3 regions of the Ensifer sp. 1H6 genome follow, and region 3 is predicted to be linked to each of the others. Evidence: riboswitches for the same ligand, from Rfam matches in the RefSeq annotation. Region 3 holds a riboswitch; each other region holds the start of a gene.
The links. A riboswitch is a leader RNA that binds a small molecule or an ion and turns the genes downstream of it on or off. The one in region 3 is predicted to bind thiamine pyrophosphate.
Positions count from the first base shown of each region.

Region 1: it holds a riboswitch for thiamine pyrophosphate, as region 3 does, so the genes downstream of both, BKP54_RS21370 (ABC transporter permease) here and thiC (phosphomethylpyrimidine synthase ThiC) in region 3, are expected to answer to the same signal.
Region 2: it holds a riboswitch for thiamine pyrophosphate, as region 3 does, so the genes downstream of both, thiO (glycine oxidase ThiO) here and thiC (phosphomethylpyrimidine synthase ThiC) in region 3, are expected to answer to the same signal.

Region 1 covers NZ_MOAI01000019.1:8,697-11,954, reverse strand. The annotation lists gene rfbD (dTDP-4-dehydrorhamnose reductase) at 1-101, shown strand, start outside; partial or broken gene BKP54_RS35665 (transposase) at 353-489, shown strand; TPP riboswitch at 906-1,008, shown strand; gene BKP54_RS21370 (ABC transporter permease) at 1,150-1,893, shown strand; gene BKP54_RS21365 (ABC transporter substrate-binding protein) at 1,931-2,875, shown strand; gene BKP54_RS21360 (hydroxyethylthiazole kinase) at 2,872-3,258, shown strand, end outside.
Region 2 covers NZ_MOAI01000031.1:51,702-54,959, reverse strand. The annotation lists gene BKP54_RS28105 (thiamine phosphate synthase) at 1-121, opposite strand, end outside; gene BKP54_RS28100 (thiazole synthase) at 118-891, opposite strand; gene thiS (sulfur carrier protein ThiS) at 894-1,091, opposite strand; gene thiO (glycine oxidase ThiO) at 1,081-2,076, opposite strand; TPP riboswitch at 2,299-2,430, opposite strand.
Region 3 covers NZ_MOAI01000009.1:166,401-169,658, forward strand. The annotation lists partial or broken gene thiC (phosphomethylpyrimidine synthase ThiC) at 1-1,681, opposite strand, end outside; TPP riboswitch at 1,776-1,907, opposite strand; gene BKP54_RS13230 (sigma-54 dependent transcriptional regulator) at 2,085-3,258, opposite strand, start outside.

The DNA of each region.
Region 1 (3,258 bases), on a different contig from region 3:
GTGACTTCTCGGTGGAGCCGCGCCATTGGCCCGTAGCATTAAAACAGGTGCTAGAGTCTCTTTCCAGTGGAACCCTCCGAAACAACGATCAATGCAGCTAGGACTCCATCTACGATCGATCCAGTCCACGCACTAGGGTTGCAGCCTCTACCGCGTCTAAGCAGCTTTGTGAAGTTCATCGATTTAGATCTGTCGTGAGATCTTTCGACACTTCGGGGGTAGGAATACTCAGATCGACTGTTGGAGCCGCGATGATCCCGGTTCCAAGCGGTGTGAAGGCCTGGGCTGGCGACCGCGATACCGACATGAAAAGCATGGCGGGGATCACCGAGACGCTGGAAGTGATTGCTACGGCCGCAATTGCCTCACCAACAATGCCGCCGAACGGCCGCTGTGCGGCTTTACCTCGGCAGGAAGTCATGGCTCTTCGCTGGCTCCGACCGTGGTGCCGATCGCGCAGCCTTCTTGGCGACGCTGATCATGACGGCCTTATACCGCGCGCGGCATAAGGCCGTCATGATCAGCGTCGAACTAAGCCGAGCACCTCTTCCAACCTTCCAACCTACCCGTTGAGACGCGCTTCTCTCGCCGTTTCGGTTGGAGACGTGTCATTGATACTCGGCATAGTTCTCGTGCTCGGATGGCAAGCCCGTGGTCTGAAGCAGAAGATGCGAGATTTACCGAAGAAGTCGCCCGCCTTGCCTACGATTTAAGGCAGGAAATCGCCCCCGATTTATGAAATCATCAACAAACATTGGCCCATCTATTGAATCCTGTTGAAGGAACGCAGCAGTACACATCAGCACGACTAGAGTAAAGCTGCTTGGATCGGGTACAACTACCTGTAGTTCTCGCCGGATGGATATAGTCCAGTTGACACCAATTGGGTTTCTCCCATAAACTCAAAGCATTCCGAGGGGAGCACTTCACAGTGCTGAGATGGCGGTGAGCCGGACCCTTGAACCTGATCCGGGTCATGCCGGCGTAGGAACGGGAAAAGAGCCAGTTTCGGCAAACTAATCGCGTCTTCGCTCTCACCTGGATCTCCGTGATGTTTTGTCTGGAGATCGATCGATGCTGTCTTTTGCCAAGTTGCCGCCGGATGGCGGGTTTGCGGTTTGCCCGGGTCGCTGCGTCGGCTGACCGGCGATGCGCGTGTCTTTCACATTTGTTCGTAGCCTTGTTGTGCTTGCTGTCCTCTGGCAAGGGGCGGTCGTCGTCTTTGCGCTGCCGCGCTATCTGTTACCAACACCGATCGAGGTACTGGCCGTCTTTGCGCGACAGCCAGAATTTCTGCTTGAGCAGAGCTTGGTGACGATCGTCGAAATGCTGGCCGGGCTCGCGGTAGGCACGGCGTTCGGCGTTGCGACGGCAATCGGGCTGGCGGCTTTTCCGCGGTTCGGAAAGCTCGTCTGGCCTTTTGTGCTCGTCCTTCAGGCCTTTCCCGTTTTCGTCATCGCACCTTTGCTGGTGCTGTGGTTCGGCTTCGGTATGGTTTCGAAGATCGTGATGGCGGCGATCATTATCTTCTTTCCCGTCGTTTCCGCATTCTCGGACGGTCTACGCCGTACCGACGCGCAGATCCTCGATGCCGTGGCGCTCACCAAGGCGAGCCACTGGCAGGCGCTGATGCTCGTGCGACTGCCGCTGGCATTGCCGGGGCTCGTCACGGGCCTGCGCGTGGCGGCTCCCTTGGCGCCGCTGGGCGCTGTCGTCGGCGAATGGGTCGGCGCCTCGGCCGGCCTCGGCTTCGTTATCGTCCAGGCAAATGCCCGCATGCAGACCGATGTCGTCTTCGCTGCGATGGCCATTCTTGCTGTGCTTGCCGTTGCCCTCAGGCTGCTCGTCGATGAGGCAACCCGTCCACTCGCGCACTGGGAGCGGGAAACCTGAATTTCTGAGATCAATTGGGAGAGTTCATAACATCATGATCCGCAAATCTCTGCTTTCCGCCAGCCTCGCGCTCGGCGTCGCCCTTTCAGCCGGTTCGGCAACTGCCGCTGAAAAACTGACGGTGATGCTGGAGTGGTTCGTCAATCCCGACCATGCGCCGATCGTTGTCGCCAAAGAACTCGGTCTGTTCGAAAAGGCTGGGCTCGAGGTCCAACTCGTACCACCCGCCGACCCATCAAGCGTTCCGCGTCTCGTCGCTGCGGGGCAGGCGGATATCGGCGTGCACTACCAGCCGAACCTTTACCTCGATCAAGCCGCGGGCCTGCCGCTTGTTCGCATTGGCACTCTGGTCGAGACGCCGCTCAACACCGTCACCGTCCTTGACGACGGTCCGATCCGGAGCCTTGCCGATCTGAAGGGCAAGAAGATCGGCTTTTCCGTCTCCGGTTTCGAGGATGCGATGCTCGGCCGAATGCTCGCCTCGGCCGGTCTCAAGAAAGAAGACGTCGAGCTCGTCAACGTCAACTTCGCCCTGTCTCCGTCGCTAATCGCCGGTAAAGTCGATGCAACGATCGGCGGCTTCCGGAATTTTGAACTGACGCAGATGCGTATCGAGGGGCATGAGGGCCGGTCCTTCTTCCCAGAAGAGCATGGCGTGCCTGTTTATGACGAGCTCGTGTTCGTCACCGACAAGGCAAAGGTTGCCGACAAGCGCTTGCCGCCCTTCCTCGCCGCGGTGGAGCAGGGGGCGATCTTTCTCACCAATCATCCGGATGAAGCCTGGAAGCTGTTTGTCAAGGCCTACCCGAACCTGGATGACGAACTCAACCGCAGCGCTTTCACGGACACGCTGCCGCGCTTCGCCAAAAGGCCGGCGGCGCTCGATCGCGGTCGATACGAGCGGTTTGGGGCGTTTCTCGCCGAAAGCGGGTTGATCGGCAAGGCACCTGCTGTCGACGATATCGCGGTGGAAATCCGATGACAGGTACATCGGACTTCGTCGAAAATGCTGCTGCATCGCTGACGCTTGTGCGGCAGCGCCGCCCCCGCGTGCATTGCCTGATGAACACGGTGGTGCAGAAGTTCGTAGCCGATGGGTTAGCGGCTCTGGGTGCGATCCCCTCGATGACATCCTCGCCGGAAGAGGTCGAGGCTTTTACCCGGCGAGCCGATGCGCTCGTCGTCAATCTTGGCACGCTTGATGACGAGCGGCGCGCGGCGATCCGTCTGGCAACCGCTGTCGCGCGCGATGCCGACAAGCCGTGGATCATCGATCCCGTACATTGCGACTATTCCCCGTCGCGGCTCGCCTTCGCCCGTGAACTCATCGCGTCCGAACCTTCCGTTGTTCGCGGCAACGCCAGC
Region 2 (3,258 bases), on a different contig from region 3:
TACGAACCTCGCTATCGGGTCTTTCCTTGATGCGAAGCTGGACCAGCCTCACTCCAATTGGAACGAGGCGTTCGACCCAATTCGCGCTGTCGACAATGAGGTAGAAGGGATCGAGCTTCATGAGAAGACTGCCTTTCCGATCACCGGGGTGGAGGGGACTGCCAGGTCTCGCGGTTCGAGCATGCCGGCTTCAAAAGCCAGCCGACCGGCCTCGATCGCCTTGGCAAAACCCGATGCCATCACGGCCGGATTTCCCGCGCCGGCCACCGCGGTATTCAGGAGCACGGCATCGAAACCGAGCTCCATCACTGTCGTTGCATGCGAAGGGCGGCCGATGCCCGCATCGACAATCAGAGGCACGTCCGGGAAATGCGCGCGCATCGACCGCAAGGCGGACGGATTTTGCGGCCCCATGGCACTGCCGATCGGAGCGCACCAGGGCATCAACACGCGGCAGCCAGCTTCCAGCAGGCGCTCGGCGACAACCAGATCGTCGGTTGTATAGGGAAAGACCTCGAAGCCTTCGTTCGAAAGGATCCGTGCGGCTTCGACCAGCGAGAACACATCCGGCTGCAATGTGTCGTGATTGCCGATCACTTCGAGCTTGATCCAGTTCGTCTTGAAAACCTCGCGCGCCATCTTGGCAGTGAGCACCGCCTCCTTGGTGGTGTGGCAGCCGGCGGTGTTCGGCAGTATTTTCGTCCCGAGCTCGCGGATCAGTTCGAAAAACGCACCTCCCGCTTTGCCGCCGGCCGTCTCTCTCCTCAACGAGACCGTGATGATTTGTGTCCCTGAAGCCCGCACGGCGTCCGAAAGCACGGCTGGAGATGGATAGCCCGCTGTTCCCAGAAGCAGTCGAGAGGTGATTTCCGTGTCGTAGACTTGCAGCATGTTCAGCCACCTTTCATCGGCGAGAGAATTTCGATGCGATCATGATCGCCTAAGCGCCATCGATCGCGGTCGGCCGCGTGAACGAGTTCGCCGTTGACAGCGGTCGCCAGCCAGCTTCCTTCATAGTCGAGTGCAGCCATCAGTTCGGCGAGCGTCGAGCAGGCGACCTCGTGCTCTTCGCCATTGACGTTAAGGTTCATCATAGAACTCCGATCTGTGGTCCGGGTTGAGCAGAAGTTCGGCAACGTCGTGCGCAAGAGCCGGCGAGAGCAGGAAACCATGCCGATACATACCGTTCACGGAATAGATCGAACCGCTTTTCGTGATCCTTGGCAGATTGTCGGGGTAGGCGGGGCGAATGCCAGTTCCGGTTTCGGTGATCTGCGCTTCGCCGAAGGCCGGGTGCAGGGCGTAGGCTGCGTTTAAGAGCTCCATCAGCGACCGTGCAGTGATAGGACCGGACAATTCGCTCTCTATCATTGTTGCCCCGACCATGAAGACGCCCTGGCGGCGTGGAACGACATAGATGGGGTGTCGAGGATGCAGGAAGCGCACTGGACGCGACAGTTGAATGTCGCCGGTGCGCAGATAGAGCATCTCGCCACGCACGCCCCGCAGTGCCGCGTCATCCGGGAGCCTGGCAGGGCCTGTGCAGTCAATATGCGAATCGACACGGCGATCGACGGTGGCATCGGTCGCCTGGCCGAAATGAAAACGCACCCCCATGGCCATTAATGTGTCATGGAGTGAAGGCAGCGCCTCTCTCGGATCGAGATGCGCTTCCCTCGGGAAGTGGAGTGCACGAGAAAAACGGCCGGCGAGATCGGGTTCCAGTTCGGCTATCTGGTCTGCATCAAGCCATCTGTGCCCTTTGGTTCGCGCCGCGAAGCGATCGAGCTCGCGTGTATCGCGCGCGGCGGCGACGACAAGTGTCCCCTCTTGCACGACCTTGTCGGGCAGCGCCGTCTTCCACCACTCGATGGCTGTCGCGCCGACGCGTTCGACTTTCTCGTCGGCACTTTCGCGCTCACACCAGGGCGCCAGCATGCCGCCCGCAAACCAGGATGCGCCGGCGCCAATCCGTTTTGAACGTTCGAAGACGTCGACCTCAATGCCGCGTCGCGCCAGTTCGTATGCGGTGACAAGGCCGATGACACCCGCTCCGTTGATCAGCACCTGCCTCATTTGGCAGCCGTTCGAGCTGTTACCTGGCCGGAGCTGTAGGGCCATTCATCCATGCGCCGCACCGCTAACGGGCGTCGATGTTGCCGTCTATGTCCGCGGTTTGGCTCGTGTACGACATCTGAAAAAACCATTGGTCGGCTCCAACCTTGACGTTTGGAGACCCAGATCTTGGCGCTGGAAAGATAGAGACACGTCCACGCGATCGCAAAGGAGCTGTCGCAACTGCCGTCGTTCCCACCGTCCCTACGCCAGCATGAACTGGATCAGGTTCAACGGGTCATTGCGCTGCGGTCGAAAGAGCCGATCCGCCCAGCAATATCTCAGCCCCTTGTCGGGACTCCCCTGGTGAATGAACCGAGTTGAACGGCCAATGCCGTGCTTTGTCAAGCGTTGTTAGTTTATTCCCAACGGGGCTAAAGCGTCATCCACATACCTTAGACTCAACGCGTATCGCGCCGAGAGGAGCAACATGAGCCGGCGCATCAATGCGGCGGGCCTCGCGCTCGTCTAGCGGCGGGAAGGCATCAAGGAGCATGCGTTTAGTAGAAAAGGCGCTGCAGCGTGAGTTTTGCTCTCAGGCAAGTGGAGGCATCGTCTGCCACACAACAATCAATGGTCTCGAATGTTCTCAAGCGATTCCTTTCTCGCTTCTTCATTGATGTCGCTCAGAGACCTTTCATGGTTGGTGCCGTCCCTGGAAGTGACAATACACACATTTCCCAAGCACACCGTCGTGTCCGCCTGCGCGGGCGCGCCCGAGGCGATGAGAGCCACGGCGTTCATGCAGTTCGACCATTTCTCCTCGTCCTGGAGCCATGAGAGTCCCCCGTTTTGAGTGGTTCACGGTGCAAGCCCGGTCGGAAAATGGCCAGCATCCAATAAAAAGGAATCCGAATGGCGCCATATCTGTGCAGAAAATTCGCTCGGCCGCGAAAGGGCGGTCAATGCAAGCAACTTCACCTCCGTCATGGTCGCGCTCGATCGCTATGGCGACATGTTTGGTCTCGATAAGTCCCGTCGCCTGCTGCTCGCAGCACGGACATGAACGTGCCGACTTCCGATTCTATCGCGAGGTCTGGGGACCGACGCCGGCGCTGAATTAACGAGCACATGCATATCGGATCGGGCCTCGGATGCGGAATATTTTCAGCTGTCTCTGGGGCATCTCGATGACGGCGTGGC
Region 3 (3,258 bases):
CCGCACATGGAGCAAAAATGCGCGACCTTGTGCGCCTCCTTCGGCAAGGTTTCGTCGTGGAAGGAGCGGGCGGTTTCCGGATCGAGCGACAGGTTGAACTGGTCCTCCCAGCGGAACTCGAAGCGGGCGCGCGACAGGGCGTCGTCGCGGGTGCGGGCCGCCGGGTGCCCCTTGGCGAGATCGGCGGCATGGGCCGCGATCTTGTAGGTGATGACGCCCACCTTGACGTCGTTGCGGTCGGGAAGCCCCAGATGTTCCTTCGGTGTCACATAGCAGAGCATGGCCGTTCCGAACCAGCCGATCATCGCGGCACCGATGCCCGAGGTGATGTGGTCGTAGCCGGGGGCGATGTCGGTCGTCAGGGGCCCAAGCGTATAGAACGGCGCCTCCCCACAGACAGCGAGCTGCTTGTCCATGTTTTCCTTGATCTTGTGCATCGGCACGTGGCCGGGGCCCTCGATCATCACCTGGCAGTCTTTCGCCCAGGCGATCTTCGTCAGCTCGCCCAGCGTTTCCAGTTCGGCAAATTGCGCCGCGTCATTGGCATCGGCGATCGAGCCCGGACGCAGGCCGTCGCCGAGCGAAAACGAGACGTCATAGGCGCGGCAGATGTCGCAGATCTCTTCGAAGTGCTCGTAGAGAAAGCTCTCCTTGTGGTGGTGCAGGCACCATTTCGCCATGATCGAGCCGCCGCGCGAGACGATGCCGGTGACCCGGTCGACGGTCAGCGGGATATAGTGCAGCCGGACACCGGCATGGATGGTGAAGTAATCGACCCCCTGTTCCGCCTGCTCGATCAGCGTATCGCGATAGACTTCCCATGTGAGATCCTCGGCGATGCCGTTGACCTTTTCCAGCGCCTGGTAGAGCGGCACGGTGCCGATCGGCACGGGCGAGTTGCGGATGATCCATTCGCGGATGTTGTGGATGTTGCGGCCGGTCGAAAGGTCCATCACCGTATCGGCGCCCCAGCGAGTGGCCCAGACCATCTTCTCCACTTCCTCGGCCATCGACGAAGTGACGGCGGAGTTGCCGATATTGGCATTGATCTTCACCAGGAAATTCCGGCCGATGATCATCGGTTCGGATTCTGGGTGGTTGATGTTGGCCGGCAGCACGGCGCGGCCGCTGGCAATCTCCTGGCGGACGAATTCGGGCGTGACGTGATCGGGGATATGGGCGCCAAAGCTTTCGCCGTCGCGTAGCGCGGCGCGTGCAGCGTCGCGGCCAAGGTTCTCGCGGATGGCGACGAACTCCATCTCGGGCGTGATGATGCCGGCCCGCGCATAGGCAAGCTGCGTCACCGCGCGCCGGCCGGTTGCGCGCAGCGGCGCGTGACGGAGGGGAAAGGTCGGCGTCAGCCGGTCGCCGGAGGCAAAGCCGTTGTCTTCCGGCCGCACGTCGCGCCCGTCATAGGCTTCGACATCGCCGCGAGCGATGATCCAGTCGCGGCGCGGTCTTGGCAATCCATCCTCGATGCGGATGTTGGCATCTTCTACGGTGTAGGGACCGGAGGCGTCGTAGACGGTGACCGGCGGCTCGCCGACGTCGGGTGCAGGGTGATTTCGCGCATGGGAACGCGGATGTCGGGATGGATCGTGCCTGGCTTGTAGACCTTTTTCGAGGCGGGAAGCGGGCCTTTTGTGACCGAGAGTTCTGCGGGTTTGGTGGCAATATTCATGATGAGGCTCCAAGTTTGCGGTTGGAGACCCAGTTCTGAAGCCGGAAGGAAAAGACATGTTTGCCTGAAATTCCGCGCGAATGACGGAATCGTGGCGTCAATGTCTGCACCGTCCCTACGCCAGTATGAACTGGATCAGGTTCAACGGGTCACTGCGCCTCGGTCGGCAAAGCCGATCCGCCCAGCAGTATCTCAGCCCCTTGACGGGACCCCCCTGGTGAATGCCTAGAGATAGCCATCGATCCGGATGCGCCGTCAAGCGTTAATCCGAAGGTTGCGTGTCAGGCCTGTTGATTGCCCGGTAGAGCGTTTCCGGATGAGACGAAGCCGCGGGCACGCTCGTTCTTTTCGTTTTTACGCATTTCCTGACGGAAAACCGCTCCGCACTTTTCCTGGAAATGCGCTAGCGGCCGGACTTCTCTGATCCCCGGCGATCGGCATAATCCGCACGGTTGATGCCGTGCCGCTGCAGCTTGTCATAGAAGGTCTTGCGCGGAATGCCGAGCGCTTCGATCGTCGCCTTGACGTCGCCGTGCTGCGCCCGCAGCGCTTCTTTCAGAATTTCCGCCTCGTAGCGCTCGATCCGCTCGGGCAGGCCGGCACTGGTCGGCGCGGCGGCAATCGGTTGGCCGAGCGAACCTTCGACGCCAAGGGCGACGCGCTCGGCGAAGTGCGAGAGCTCGCGCACATTGCCCGGCCAGGAATGAGACCTCAGATAGTGGCTGACGGCCAGCGAAAGCGTCGGCACGTCGCGCTTGAAACGCTCGGCTGCCCGCGTCAGGAAATGCGAGAAGAGAAGGGGGATATCGTCCCGGCGTTCGCGCAGCGGCGGGATCGACAGGGTGACGACGTTCAGCCGGAAATAGAGATCCTCGCGAAAATCGCCCCGCTGGGCCGGGTCGCCGAGGTCGATCTTGGCCGCGGCGATGACCCGAATATCGACGGGGCGCACGATATTGGTGCCAAGCGGCGTGATCTCACGGGCTTCAAGCACTCGCAGCATCTTGACCTGCGTTGCCGGCGGCATCGCCTCGATCTCATCGAGGAAAAGCGTGCCGCCGCTCGCATGCTCGATACGGCCGACGCGCTTCTTCAGTGCACCGGTGAAGGCGCCGGGCTCGTGGCCGAAAAGCTCGCTCTCGATTACCGTTTCCGGCAGTGCGCCGCAGTTCAGCGCCACGAAGTTGCCGTTGCGGCGCCGGCTCCAATTGTGCAGCAGCGTCGCCACCACCTCCTTGCCGCTGCCGGTTTCGCCGGCAACAAGCACATCCACGTCGGTGTCGGCGATATGCCGCAAGGTCTGGCGCAGCCGTTCCATGACCGGTGTCTGGCCAATCAGCGGCAGGCTCTCACCGGCGACTTCGGCTGCGCGTTTCAGCGCGCGGTTTTCCATCACCAGCCGGCGTTTTTCCAAGGCGCGGCGTGCGCTCTGCACCAGACGGTCGGCGGCAAAGGGTTTCGGGATGAAATCATAGACGCCGTCCTTAATGGCCTGAACGGCCATCGGGATATCGCCGTGGCCGGTGACCAGAATGACGGGCAGGTCGGGGTCGAAATCGGCGATCCGGCGAAACAGC